One region of the Klebsiella oxytoca genome, then DNA from elsewhere that is predicted to be linked to it. Evidence: predicted binding sites of a transcription regulator. Region 1 holds the regulator's gene; each other region holds the start of a gene.

Region 1 (4,241 bases):
AGGCAGACGTGGACCGACGGCCGCCAGACGTTGCCGGGCGAAATGCATACGCGCCACGCGGGCCAGCTTCTGAGCGATAATTTTATCGGTGCCGTGCTCGTCCGCCATCTTCCGCAAAGAGACCGAAGGTGAGAAACGCACAAAACTGTCGCGGCCCAGCCACAGAACGGCGAAGAATTTTTGTATCCCGTTGAGCATGCGCAGAGGAGGGTTAACCTCGCCTTTTTCACGTCCCGGTGCGCGGCCAAACATGACCGAGACCGGCACCATTTGCACGTCAAGGTCAGGATGGTTGCGGTGCAAATCGAGATAGTCGTGGAATAGCTTAATAGACTCTTCTTTCGGCGTGTAATAGGTGAACACGCGTGGTCCGCCGTGGATGAATACGTAGCGCGGTAGCAGGGCGCCATCGATCTCAAGCGGCTCTAGTGGGTCCGGTAACTCATGTTCCAGACATTGCGCGCGCAGCGTCAGCAGGTCCGCCTTCGAATTGTAGGGCAGGACGTACATAATCGGCCGCGAGGTATCCAGGCCTAATTCCTGAGCAGGTTGTGCCGGAATCGACTTGCTCTTTACCAGCGCCCTTAATGGTAAATTCAGTAATTTATAGTAAATTCGTTGCCAGCCAGACATAGACGATGTGAAGCCTCTGGTTAATCATGCAAATGCGCCGCAAGAATAACAGAAAGTGCGCAAAATTTCCGTTGTAACGCAGTAAACGCGTACACTCATTGATGTCATTTACATAAAAAGGTTCGTTTGATGGCCAATAATACCACTGGGTTAACCCGAATTATTAAAGCTGCAGGGTATTCCTGGAAAGGATTTCGCGCGGCATGGGTCAATGAGGCCGCATTTCGTCAGGAAGGCGTCGCGGCCATTATTGCCGTGGCGATAGCCTGCTGGTTAGACGTTGATGCCATTACGCGAGTGCTGTTAATTGGCTCAGTCCTGTTAGTGATGATAGTTGAAATTATCAACAGCGCGATTGAAGCGGTCGTGGACCGTATCGGCCCTGAACGCCATGAGCTCTCGGGGCGAGCAAAAGACATGGGCTCTGCGGCGGTGTTGTTGGCGATTATCATCGCGCTGATCACATGGGCAGTGCTTTTATGGGCAAACTATCGCTAAGTCCTTTCGTATCTGCTCGCAAAACGGAAAGAAACTCCTGATTTTTGTGTGAAATGTGGTTCCAAAATCACCGTTAGCTGTATATACTCACAGCATAACTGTATATACACCCAGGGGGCGGAATGAAAGCGTTAACGACCAGGCAGCAAGAGGTGTTTGATCTCATTCGGGATCATATCAGCCAGACGGGCATGCCGCCGACGCGTGCGGAGATTGCTCAGCGCTTGGGGTTTCGTTCCCCAAACGCGGCGGAAGAACACCTGAAAGCGCTGGCGCGTAAAGGCGCAATTGAGATCGTTTCCGGTGCCTCCCGCGGTATTCGTCTACTGACGGAAGAAGAAACGGGTCTGCCGCTTATCGGTCGCGTCGCGGCAGGCGAGCCTCTGCTGGCGCAACAGCATATTGAAGGTCACTATCAGGTCGATCCGGCCATGTTTAAACCGAATGCCGATTTTCTGCTGCGCGTCAGCGGGATGTCGATGAAAGACATCGGTATTCTCGACGGTGACCTGCTGGCGGTACATAAAACGCAGGATGTGCGTAACGGCCAGGTGGTTGTGGCGCGCATTGACGAAGAAGTTACCGTGAAGCGTCTGAAAAAGCAGGGTAACGTCGTTGAACTGCTGCCAGAAAATAGCGAATTTTCACCGATTGTGGTGGATCTCCGCGAGCAGAGTTTTACTATTGAAGGCCTGGCCGTCGGCGTTATCCGTAACGGCAACTGGCAGTAATTTCTTCATCCCGCGGCATCATCAGTAATTGTATGATGCCGCGTCGTTTTTCCTCATTTTGGCTCTTTCCCCATGCTTTTTAACGCCGCCGACAAAGCCCTTTGGCGCTTAGCGCTGCCCATGATCTTTTCCAATATCACCGTTCCTCTGCTGGGACTGGTGGATACTGCCGTTATTGGTCACCTCGACAGCCCGGTTTATCTGGGCGGCGTGGCCGTCGGTGCGACGGCGACCAGTTTCCTCTTTATGCTGCTTTTGTTCCTGCGAATGAGCACGACCGGACTAACGGCACAGGCGTTTGGCGCAAAAGATCCGCAGCGGCTGGCGCGTGCGCTGGTGCAACCGCTAGGCCTGGCGCTGGCCGCCGGGCTGGCGATTGTTCTCTTCAGGATCCCGTTAATAAATCTGGCGCTGCATATCGTTGGCGGTAGCGAAGCGGTACTTGAGCAGGCCCGGCGCTTCCTTGAGATCCGCTGGCTGAGCGCTCCGGCTTCGCTGGCAAATCTGGTTCTGCTGGGCTGGCTGCTTGGGGTACAGTACGCCAGAGCGCCGGTGATCCTGCTGGTGGTCGGTAACGTGCTCAATATTGTGCTCGATTTATGGCTGGTGATGGGCCTGCACATGAATGTGCAGGGGGCGGCACTGGCGACGGTTACGGCAGAATATGCCACTTTCGTCATTGGCCTGCTAATGGCGAAACGGGTGCTGGCGCTACGCGGCGTTTCCCTGTTGATGCTGAAAAATGCCTGGCGCGGAGATATACGACGTCTGCTGGCGCTGAATCGCGACATCATGCTGCGATCGCTGCTGCTACAGCTTTGTTTTGGGGCGGTAACGGTATATGGCGCCCGTCTCGGCGCTGATGTTGTCGCGGTCAATGCCGTACTCATGACGATGTTGACCTTTACCGCCTATGCGCTGGACGGTTTTGCCTACGCCGTAGAGGCTCACTCGGGGCAGGCTTACGGCGCCCGCGACGATAGCCAACTGCTTGCCGTATGGCATGCGGCCTGCCGCCAGTCAGGGATGGTGGCTCTGGCGTTCGCGCTCATCTACTGCCTCGCCGGCGAACGCATTATTGCTTTGTTAACCTCGCTGTCATCGCTACAGCAGCTGGCCGACCGCTATCTGGTGTGGCAGATGATACTGCCGCTCGTTGGCGTCTGGTGCTACCTGCTCGACGGTATGTTTATCGGCGCGACGCGCGGTGCGGAGATGCGTAACAGCATGGCGGTGGCGGCGGCAGGGTTTGCTCTGACGCTGCTGACGGTACCGCTGCTCGGTAATCATGGACTGTGGCTGGCGCTGGCCGTATTTCTCGCTCTACGCGGCGTTTCTTTGGCTGTCATCTGGCGGCGGCACTGGCGGCGCGGTACCTGGTTTTCATAGTGTATTTTATTGTTCTGGTGGTTAAAGATTCCGAATAATAAATCTTACCCAGAATACTCATCTATAGTTAAGTCATGTCCGAGACACAGCGGGCTGTTCATTCACCGAACGATGAGGATTGCATGATGAATAAAGACGAAATCGGCGGTAACTGGAAACAGTTTAAAGGTAAAGCGAAAGAGAAATGGGGCAAGCTGACCGATGATGACATGACCGTCATCGAAGGTAAGCGCGATCAGCTGGTCGGCAGAATTCAGGAACGTTATGGATACGCTAAAGATCAGGCTGAGAAAGAAGTGACTGATTGGGAAACTAAAAACGACTATCGCTGGTAGCGAAAGCGTCGTGTATTAACCCACTGTTATTGCCTGTCCTACGATTAATACCCTAAATAATTCGAGTTGCAGGTTGCAGGACAAAACGGTTAACCGTTTTGAACGGCGCCCGTCAGGGTGAGGCCCAGGGAGGGGCCGAGTTATCGCCAACGCACATGCAGCTTCTTGAAGTATGACGGGTATATTCCCTTGAATCCCGCTGTGGCTTACGCCTTAGCGGGCTTTCTTTTTTATCTGAATGGTATGATCGTGATGGCAGTGCCCAGGCGTGCTGCAGGCTTCCACTTCGACACAGGCAGCGCACAGGCCGTGAGCTTCAATAACGTTATGGCGTAAAGCAAACCCCATTTTTGCTGCCAGGGTATGCATAATATCTTCTACGCCTTCCGCGCCCTCTTCTTTAACGCTGCCGCAGCGGTCGCAGATAAACATCGCCGAGCTGTGGGTAGGCTGATCGAACAGGTGACACAGTACATAGCTGTTAGTGGATTCCACCTTATGCACGAACCCCTGCTCCAGTAAAAACTCCAGCGCCCTATAGACGGTCGGCGGTTTAGCCTGGGGCTCTTTTTCACGAAGGAGATCGAGCAGGTCGTAGGCGCTGATAGCCCCTTGCTGCAGGCTCATCAAACGCAATACTTCAAGGCGCTGCGGG
Region 2 (4,241 bases), 2.1 Mb from region 1:
GAGCGTAAAAAATAGTGCATATGAGATGTCGATATTCGCAATGCACGCAACTATTGTTATTGAAATTTACCAAACATTACGTGCCCTGAGGGCAAATTAAGAATCGAACAACATTAAAAAATCGCTGGTGCAGTAATAGAGTAAGGTCTGAAGCGAGCTTCAGATGTATCTATAAGAAGTAATGACAATGATGTCATTGTTATTCTCAACCATTCAGAGCAGCGCTCCGCGCTGTTACAGAAAGCCCGGGAAGGTGTTTTCTGTGAATTATGGCCAGATGTCCCTGCGGTAGAGAATGTTGTAGCAAAAAGAGGCTAACATCATGATTGACCACATTCATTTCAGATGCCCATGCTGCCATGGGTCACAGTACAGAACATCAAGTTACGATGTTTCTGAAAAAAATCCGTTTGGTGCGAAATGCATTTTTTGTAAATCGGCAATGATTACATTTGATAATATTGCACCGTCTATTTCCAGAAACGCAGCATCGCTGGAATTACGCAAGTAGCGTAGCGGCTCCTGAAAGGAGCCTTGATCGTCTAAAAGTAACGTTTTACCATTTGGTGACGAGGCTGCCTGCGGGTAGCCTTTTAGTTTTTGATGAATTTAAATAACGTCATGCCTTTCTAAGATGGCCTGACGTGAAAAAATGCCGCGCCAGGCCATCTTTATGCAATACGCTCAGGGAGTTCTCAGACGGGAAATCGCAAAAATCAGCGGTATTAGTTTTTTCAGCTGGTTATTACGGCCATTTCGTCGCGCAGACAGCGAAATAGATCTTCCCCCGTTATTCAGCAGGGCATGATTACTGTGATGGCGACCATCACAGAAGCTAAAAAACGAATGCTTCTGTGATCTGGAAATAGCAGGAGATAACCGCCTGGCTACTTCACGACTTTCTTGCGAGAAATAACGAAGCGATCGTCGACGCGCGTAAGCTTCGTCCCATTAGTACAGTACTCAATAGCAAAATTAAAAAACTCATCAGAGTCGAGCTCGAAATTCAGCTCGATTTTAATCGCGTCAGCGGACTGAAGAAGCTGCTGTGCCTGTTCCAGATTGTTGGCTTTTACTGTTCCCATTTCTTCACCTCGTTTTAGCGTTGGTGGCTTCCGGGCTCTATCTTACAGGCTTTGTTTTACGAGCGTGTGACACGGCTTTGCATTTGCGTTTTCAGCTTGTTTGCAAACCCGCGGTAACCATCGCTATAAATCTGCTGATAGCGATGGTATTGCGTACATTCTTAGTCAACGTTATTGAAGTAGTCCCGCGCCGCCGCCTCGACGCTCTTTTCATCGATACCCGTTTTCTCAGTGATAGAAGCAACAAACGGCCTGAACTTCTCCGTCATCACATGCCCTCCGTCCCAATGAGCGACATAAAAACGGCACTGATAACGATAAAAGTGGAGAGTGATGTCTCCTGACATGTAATACATATGAATCTCCAGTTCAGTATGTCGGACAGATAACAACAAGTTATGGGCAAAGAGCGCAACACCTGATTCTATCCTCCTCCCAATTAGGGGAAATATCCAGCGTGCAGTACCAAACCATCCTTAATACGTAGGGAGAGAAGCTCGCCAGTTCAGCGCCATGCAAGCCCGCACGCTAAATTTACCGCAACTTCAACACCTTCGCGCCAATGCTTGACTGGCGACTTGAAAACCTCGGCGAATCATTGATACTGTATATAAATACAGTATTCACGAGTGAGTCTATTATGATGTTCTACAAACCGGTTGAATTGCGTCAGATCGTGTCGATCCCGCTATTTAGCGATTATGTGCAATGTGGGTTTCCCAGCCCGGCGCAGGATTACATTGAGAAGAGGATAGACCTCAATGAACTTTGTATCAGCCATCCTGCGGCAACCTATTTTGTCATGGCCACGGGGATGTCGATGGTTGATGCCGGCATTTATGAAGGAACTCTTCTGGTGGTGGATCGCGGCCTGAAAGCGAAGCATGGCGATATCATCATTGCCTCAGTTGGCGGCGAATACACGGTTAAGCGACTGTGTATGCATCCTGTTATGCAGCTTTTGCCGATGAACCCGGATTTTCCGCCAATTGTGCTGCACAACGACGGTGAAGATCTGGAGATTTTTGGGGTCGTCACTTTCAGCATTAACAAGCTTCGCTAATGTTTGCCCTGGTGGATGTGAATTCATTTTATGCCAGCTGTGAAACGGTTTTCCGTCCTGATTTACGTGGACGTCCCGTCGTGGTGTTAAGCAACAACGACGGCTGCGTGATTGCCCGAAATCACGAGGCTAAACTGCTGGATATCCCCATGGGCACGCCGTACTTCAAAGTGAAATCACAGTTTGCGCGCCATCAGGTGGCGGTATTTAGCAGCAACTACGCTCTTTATGGCGATATGTCTAATCGTGTAATGACGCTTCTCGAAGAGCTGACCCCGGCGGTTTATCAATATTCCATTGATGAAGCGTTCGTGAATCTGAGCGGGATCCATCGTTCTGAAGAGCTTGAGGCCTTTGGTCGTCATGTGCGCAGCACATTATTGCAGTGTACCGGCCTGACGGTGGGGGTAGGGATCGGGCCAACGAAAACGCTGGCTAAGCTGGCTAACTACGCGGCAAAAAGATGGCCGAAATTCGAGGGCGTTGTCGATCTCTCTATACCGGTCCGGCAGAAGAAACTGCTGGAGAAAGTTGCCGTCGGTGAAATCTGGGGAGTGGGGCGACGTATTGCGAAAAAGCTCAACGAGATGGGGATTACAACGGCTCTTGAACTTGCCGGGACGCCCACTTCGCTGATCAGAAAACATTTCAGCGTGGTGATGGAGCGCACCGTGCGGGAGCTGCGCGGCGAGGCCTGTCTTGAGCTGGAAGAGTATATGCCGACGAAACAGCAAATCATCTGCTCGCGCTCATTTAGCCAGAAGGTCAGCGAATACGGGCCGATGCGTGAAGCAATATGCAGCCATGCGGTTCGCGCCTCGGAGAAACTGCGCGCGGAGCACCAGTACTGCCGCTATGTATCCGCCTTTGTTAAAACCAGCCCCTTTGTGGGTAATGAAACCTATTACGGCAATGATGCCGGTACGAAAATACTTATTCCGACGCAGGATAGCCGGGATATTGTCGCTGCGGCGGTAAAATGCCTGGATACCATCTGGCGGGAGGGATACCGATATCAAAAGTGCGGCGTGATGCTGGGGGATTTCTTCAGCCAGGGAGTGGCTCAGCTAAGCCTGTTTGACGATTATCGCCCGCGAGCGAATAGCGAACGACTTATGACGGTCCTTGATACCGTTAACCGGCGGGAAAAAGGCCAGCTCTGGTTTGCCGGACAGGGGATAGAACGTCGCTGGGAGATGAAACGGCATATGCTGTCGCCAGCCTACACCACCCGGTTCAGTGATTTACTACGGGTGAAACTGTAGGCTGGCATGAAGCAAAGATGTCATCCGTTCAGGCAGCGCCAGCGGGAACTTCGCAGGCCGTTTTCCCGATGACGGCTACCCGCCGCTTATTTCAGGGCCGTCAGTTCATCTTCGGTCAGCGCTAAAGTTTGCGTCGTTCCGCTTTCGGCCGATTTCACCGCAGCTTCCAGCACCGCCATCACGGCCAGCGCCTCTAATGGCGACACCGGGTTGCTGATTTTGTCGGTTAGCGCATCGCGAACGTGAATGTAGTACTGGCGCTGATCGCCTTTTGGCGTGCGGATTTCGCGAGACTGTAGATTGGTATCAAATACCACCAGGCTATCATCATCGTAGCCCCAGCTTTCGCTGCCCGGCACCACGCCCGCCAGCAGCTGGCTCTCCTGCTGGTCGGCGCGTTGTTTGACTACGCTGCCTTTATCGCCATGGACGGTGAAGCGCGATACGCCACCCGCCACCAGCATACTGCAGTGCAGAACCACTTTATGCTGGGGGTAGTTCAGGACCACGTGCGCCCAGTCGTTGATTTCCGCTCCTTCACGCAGGGTCGCAATATTTCCCTGCACCGACTGCGGCAGACCGAACAGCTGCAGTGTCTGGTCGATCAGATGCGGACCCAAATCAAACCACAGGCCGCTGCCCGGTACGTTCTGCTCCCGCCAGCGGACGCGCACTTCCGGACGGAATCGGTCGAAATGTGACTCGAAATGTTTAACCTTGCCGATGAGTCCCTGTTCGATAACCTGCTTTACTCCCAGGTAATCGCTGTCCCAGCGACGGTTATGGAACACTGACAGCACCCGCTGTTTCTCTTCCGCAAGCGCAATC
Region 3 (4,241 bases), 1.7 Mb from region 1:
AGACTCTGTCAGAGACTATTGTGCAGTTGATTGAAGATGCTGAGCATAAAGAGAAATATGCCAGCAAAATGTCCAGCCTGAAGCATGATCTACAGGTGTTACTCGGTAAAGAGTGAGCAGATGCCAGATGGACATCTGGCTGTTGGGACTTATTCGATTCTGGTTTCGTTGTATAACGTTAGCCCAAAAAAAACCCCGCAATGCGGGGTTTTTTCATTAACGGTATAACTTAAGCCTGCGGCTGAGTTACGACGTCTTTGTAGCCTTTAACTTCGATTTCTACGCGACGATCCGGACCCAGGCAGTCGATCAGAGCTGCACGAGCTTTCACGTTGTCACAGGTGTTGCCAGTAACCGGGTTGGATTCACCCATACCGCGAGCAGAGATTTTGCTGGACGGGATACCTTTGGATACCAGGTAATCAACAACGGACTGAGCACGTTTCTCAGACAGCTGCTGGTTGTAGGCATCAGAACCGATACGGTCGGTATAGCCCAGAACAACTGCGGAACCATCTTTAGGATCCATGTTGCTCAGCTGGGTGTACAGCTGATCCAGAGCCTGCTGGCCTTCTGGTTTCAGAGTAGATTTGTTGAAGTTGAACAGAACGTCAGACTTCAGGGTGAAGTGCTTAGTAGTCACTTCTGGAGCCGGAGCCGGAGCCGGAGCTACAACCGGAGCAACATCTTCCTGACCGAAACGGTAGGAAACACCCAGGCTCAGCATGCCGTTATCAGGACGGGTACCAACGGTGCCAGCGTCGCCGATGTTGTTAACCCACTGGTATTCCAGACGAGTTGCGATGTCACGAGTAACAGCCCACTCTAAGCCGCCCGCGAATACCGGGGAGACACCAGTGTCGTGTTCGCTACGAGAAACGCCGTTAGCATAGTTGCCTTTGGAGTCAGCGCGCCAAACCATACCACCCAGACGGGTATAGATGTCCAGATCGTCAGTGATTGGGTAACCCAGTTTAGCAGTCAGCTGAACGCCCTGAGCTTTGAAAGCACCGTTGTTTACGCTGCCTTTATAAGCCATGCGGCCCAGCCAGTCATAACCCATCTCGAAACCGAGGTACGGGTTAACCTGGTAACCACCAAACGCACCAGCACCCAGCTGATCGTTACGAACCGGACCATTGTTGCCTTTGAAACCGTTACCGTAGAAACCGGTGTCGTGATACTGGGACCAGCCCAGTTTAGCACCTGTATACCAGGTGTTATCTTTCGGAGCGGCCTGCGCTACGGTAGCGAAGCCAGCCAGTGCCACTGCAATCGCGATAGCTGTCTTTTTCATTTTTTGCGCCTCATTATCATCCAAAATTCGCCATGAAGTTTCAAAAGACCTCACGGTTAAATCCTTCACCCGGGGCGTGACTTGTTGTTAACTATGCTGATACATGCAGCGTAAGCCGATCACCCCTGGCGATGTAAAGTCTACAACTTAGTTCGAAACTTACAAGTGTGAACTCCGTCAGGCATATGAAAAAAAAGGGTTGTGTACACAATGTTTAATAAATAGGGTGGGTATTCATCAACCCTGAAAAAGTCGCGAACCCGCATCAGACAAGCATTTTAACAAAAATACCTCTCATGAAAGCCTGCCCAACGTCAGGATAAAAAAAAATCCAGGATTAATCCTAAACTCACTCAATGATAAAGATTTGAGTGAATTTTCAGCCCCGAAAGTTGTCTGCCAGGCTGATTAGTCCTTCTCACCGGGCGCATAATGAAGCCCATCGCGTGACCCTCTTCAGCAGCGGCAACCAGTCGTTCATGTTCTTCAACGCTGAGTTCATCTGATAGCCAGCCAATGACTACGCTGTAATTTCCGGTTCGCAGGGATCGAACCATTGACTCCAGGGTGTCAGAAGGGGAGAGCTGGCTGATCTGCATAACTTTTGATAGCGGCAGACCGGAAGACTGTACCCACTCACGGCTCAATTTCTGCTGCGGAGTAAGCCAGAGCTGCCAGCGCGATTGCTGACCAAGCTGCTGTAATAAAGGAAGCAATAGCAGCTGGGTCATCATAGGCTGATCTTCTCTATAAACTATTTCACTGATCAGCCCGTTTGCTGGCTGTTCGGCAGCGTCATGAGAGCGACGATGTACTGAAGTAGAAGTCAGTTGTGAACGATTTGCATGAGCTGATGTAAACATAGTCTATCCCGCCTGTGTGTTACTGTATGCATATACAGTATATGCGGTAGGCGGAAAGATCAACCAGATTTTATCTCTGGATGAATGAAATTTGTACGCTTCATTGAGTGAACATGAACTGAGAATGGCTCACGACATTGCGTGCATAATGTGAATTCATCCCACCGCTATTTTTTCTTAACTAAATTGTCTGTATTAATTTTTGTCTTAACCATACGAGCGCGGGTAATGATACCTGGATTCCTCTATCTTCTTGTGTTCAAAATAAATTGAGCATTTTGCCTTTACAGACTTTGACTTCATAAAGACGCTATTTTCTGAAAGCGGCTCGCAAAAAAACAAACTGATTAAAATAAAGAGATAATTCATGTTGCTGCACAAAGGGAAGTCACTTATTTTCTTTAATAACGGTTCCGTTAACAAATTTGTGTCTTATTTACATGATTAAGAAAGGAATAATCATGAAGAAACTTGTATGTCTCAGGATCCATCAGTTTCGGGCGTGTTTGTCTCCATTAGGCAAAATAAGCTGCCGTCCCCTGTTTGGCGGCTATAGCCTGGCGATAGATAATACCGTTTTCGCCATGATGGCAGAAGGTGAAATCTATCTTCGGGTTTGCGAGCAGAGCGCAGCGTACCGCGTAGCACATAAAACCCCGCTTTTGAAGATGCATAAGAATGGCCGTCTGGTTTCGCTAAAGTATTATCATATAGATGAAGAACTCTGGCGTGATAGCAAAATGCTTTTTCATTTATCATCCCTTTCATTACAGACTGCTCGTAATGAAAAACATCGCCAGCGCTACTCAGGGAGATTAAAAAACTTACCCAATATCAGTTTTCATATGGAGCTACAGCTGATTAATTCCGGCATCACAGATGAATTAATGCTGCGTAGAATTGGGGCCAAAGAAGCCTGGCTGAGGTTACGAAAAATGAATAAAGCGCTGACGGTTAATGTTCTTTATGCGTTAGAGGGGGCACTTGCCGGCGTACATGCGGCCACGCTCCCAACGCAACAGCGTCAGGAGCTTGAGGAGTGGGCGGCAGAACAGGTGCAGAGGATTGAGGTTTACTCTGGTTGAATCTCAACCTGGCGCTGAAGCCGACAAATTTCAGGTAACAGCGCCAGTAGCAGTCCGATTTGTTGCAGAACTAAAGGCTCTTTACTGTCGGCTCGAGGATCGAGATGCTGAATTCGGGTCTGCAGGCTTGTTAAAGCTTGCTGTACCCGTTGCTCATCGGCCGGAGAGTGGTGCAATACGTCATCAACATAACAAACGGCATCGTCCAGCAGCGCCAGGATATCTGGCGTTGCCAGCTTTTCCCTGTGGGCTCCAAGAGCGGAAATATAGCTGGTAAAAGTATGATTCAGGCACAGCAATCGAAAGGCGGTCTCTCGCATTTGTGCATTGGTTTTTGGTTCTGTAGATAAGTTTGATACTACGGATGCTAATTCACCATCCCTGCTGTGCGCCGCTCTGCGCGCTATACGGTAGGCAAGACGGTTATCGCGTCCCTGGTGATATTGCTCAAGTATGGCATCTAAATAGCGGCAGTTGGCGTTGATTGCTTGTTCAAGAACGCGCGGTAGGTTGCGGAATTTCCAGTCCGGCCAGATAAAACTTACTGCAGCCCATGCAATAGCACAGCCGATCAACGTGTCAATTATACGCGGTAGGGCAACTTCGAATCCTTCACCCAGCAGGTTAAAGCACAACAAAACCAGCAGGGTAATAAACATTGTCGCATGCGCGTACTGCACATTACGGAAAGCGAAGAACAGCACGCCGGTCAGAACAATTAAAACCAACTGCCCTTCAACGGATGGAACGAGGAGCAGCACTGGAAGGCCTACCGCCACTCCAACCAGCGTCCCGATTATCCTTAACGCCAGACGGTGACGGGTGGCGTTATAGTTTGGCTGGCAAACAAACAGGCTGGTCAGCAATATCCAGTAACCATGGTTCAGGCCGGTCAGTTGGATAAAAGCATAACCTGCGCACAGCACTAGCGACATTCGGACCGCATGGCGAAACAGGGCTGACTCCGGGGACATATTGCTACGTAAGCGCAGCCAG

What was found. Region 1 encodes LexA, which represses DNA repair genes until DNA is damaged. Its sites were predicted from a motif close to TNCTGTATGTACATACAGNA; they were not measured.
Region 2: a site for LexA is predicted at 1,688-1,707, ahead of umuD (translesion error-prone DNA polymerase V autoproteolytic subunit). Genes of this name have one in related genera too.
Region 3: a site for LexA is predicted at 2,181-2,200, ahead of sulA (SOS-induced cell division inhibitor SulA). Genes of this name have one in related genera too.

Annotation. Positions count from the first base shown of each region.
Region 1 covers NZ_CP046115.1:349,086-353,326, forward strand. Annotated here, with positions in the region: gene plsB (glycerol-3-phosphate 1-O-acyltransferase PlsB) at 1-633, opposite strand, end outside; gene GJ746_RS01630 (diacylglycerol kinase) at 763-1,131, shown strand; gene lexA (transcriptional repressor LexA) at 1,254-1,862, shown strand; gene dinF (MATE family efflux transporter DinF) at 1,935-3,251, shown strand; gene GJ746_RS01645 (CsbD family protein) at 3,377-3,586, shown strand; gene zur (zinc uptake transcriptional repressor Zur) at 3,800-4,241, opposite strand, start outside.
Region 2 covers NZ_CP046115.1:2,448,633-2,452,873, forward strand. Annotated here, with positions in the region: gene GJ746_RS11340 (cold-shock protein) at 323-511, shown strand; gene GJ746_RS11345 (hypothetical protein) at 888-1,085, opposite strand; gene GJ746_RS11350 (hypothetical protein) at 1,247-1,441, opposite strand; gene umuD (translesion error-prone DNA polymerase V autoproteolytic subunit) at 1,726-2,148, shown strand; gene umuC (translesion error-prone DNA polymerase V subunit UmuC) at 2,148-3,413, shown strand; gene GJ746_RS11365 (oxidoreductase) at 3,500-4,241, opposite strand, start outside.
Region 3 covers NZ_CP046115.1:2,018,097-2,022,337, forward strand. Annotated here, with positions in the region: gene matP (macrodomain Ter protein MatP) at 1-116, shown strand, start outside; gene ompA (porin OmpA) at 230-1,297, opposite strand; gene sulA (SOS-induced cell division inhibitor SulA) at 1,651-2,160, opposite strand; gene GJ746_RS09285 (TfoX/Sxy family DNA transformation protein) at 2,622-3,245, shown strand; gene yccS (YccS family putative transporter) at 3,233-4,241, opposite strand, start outside.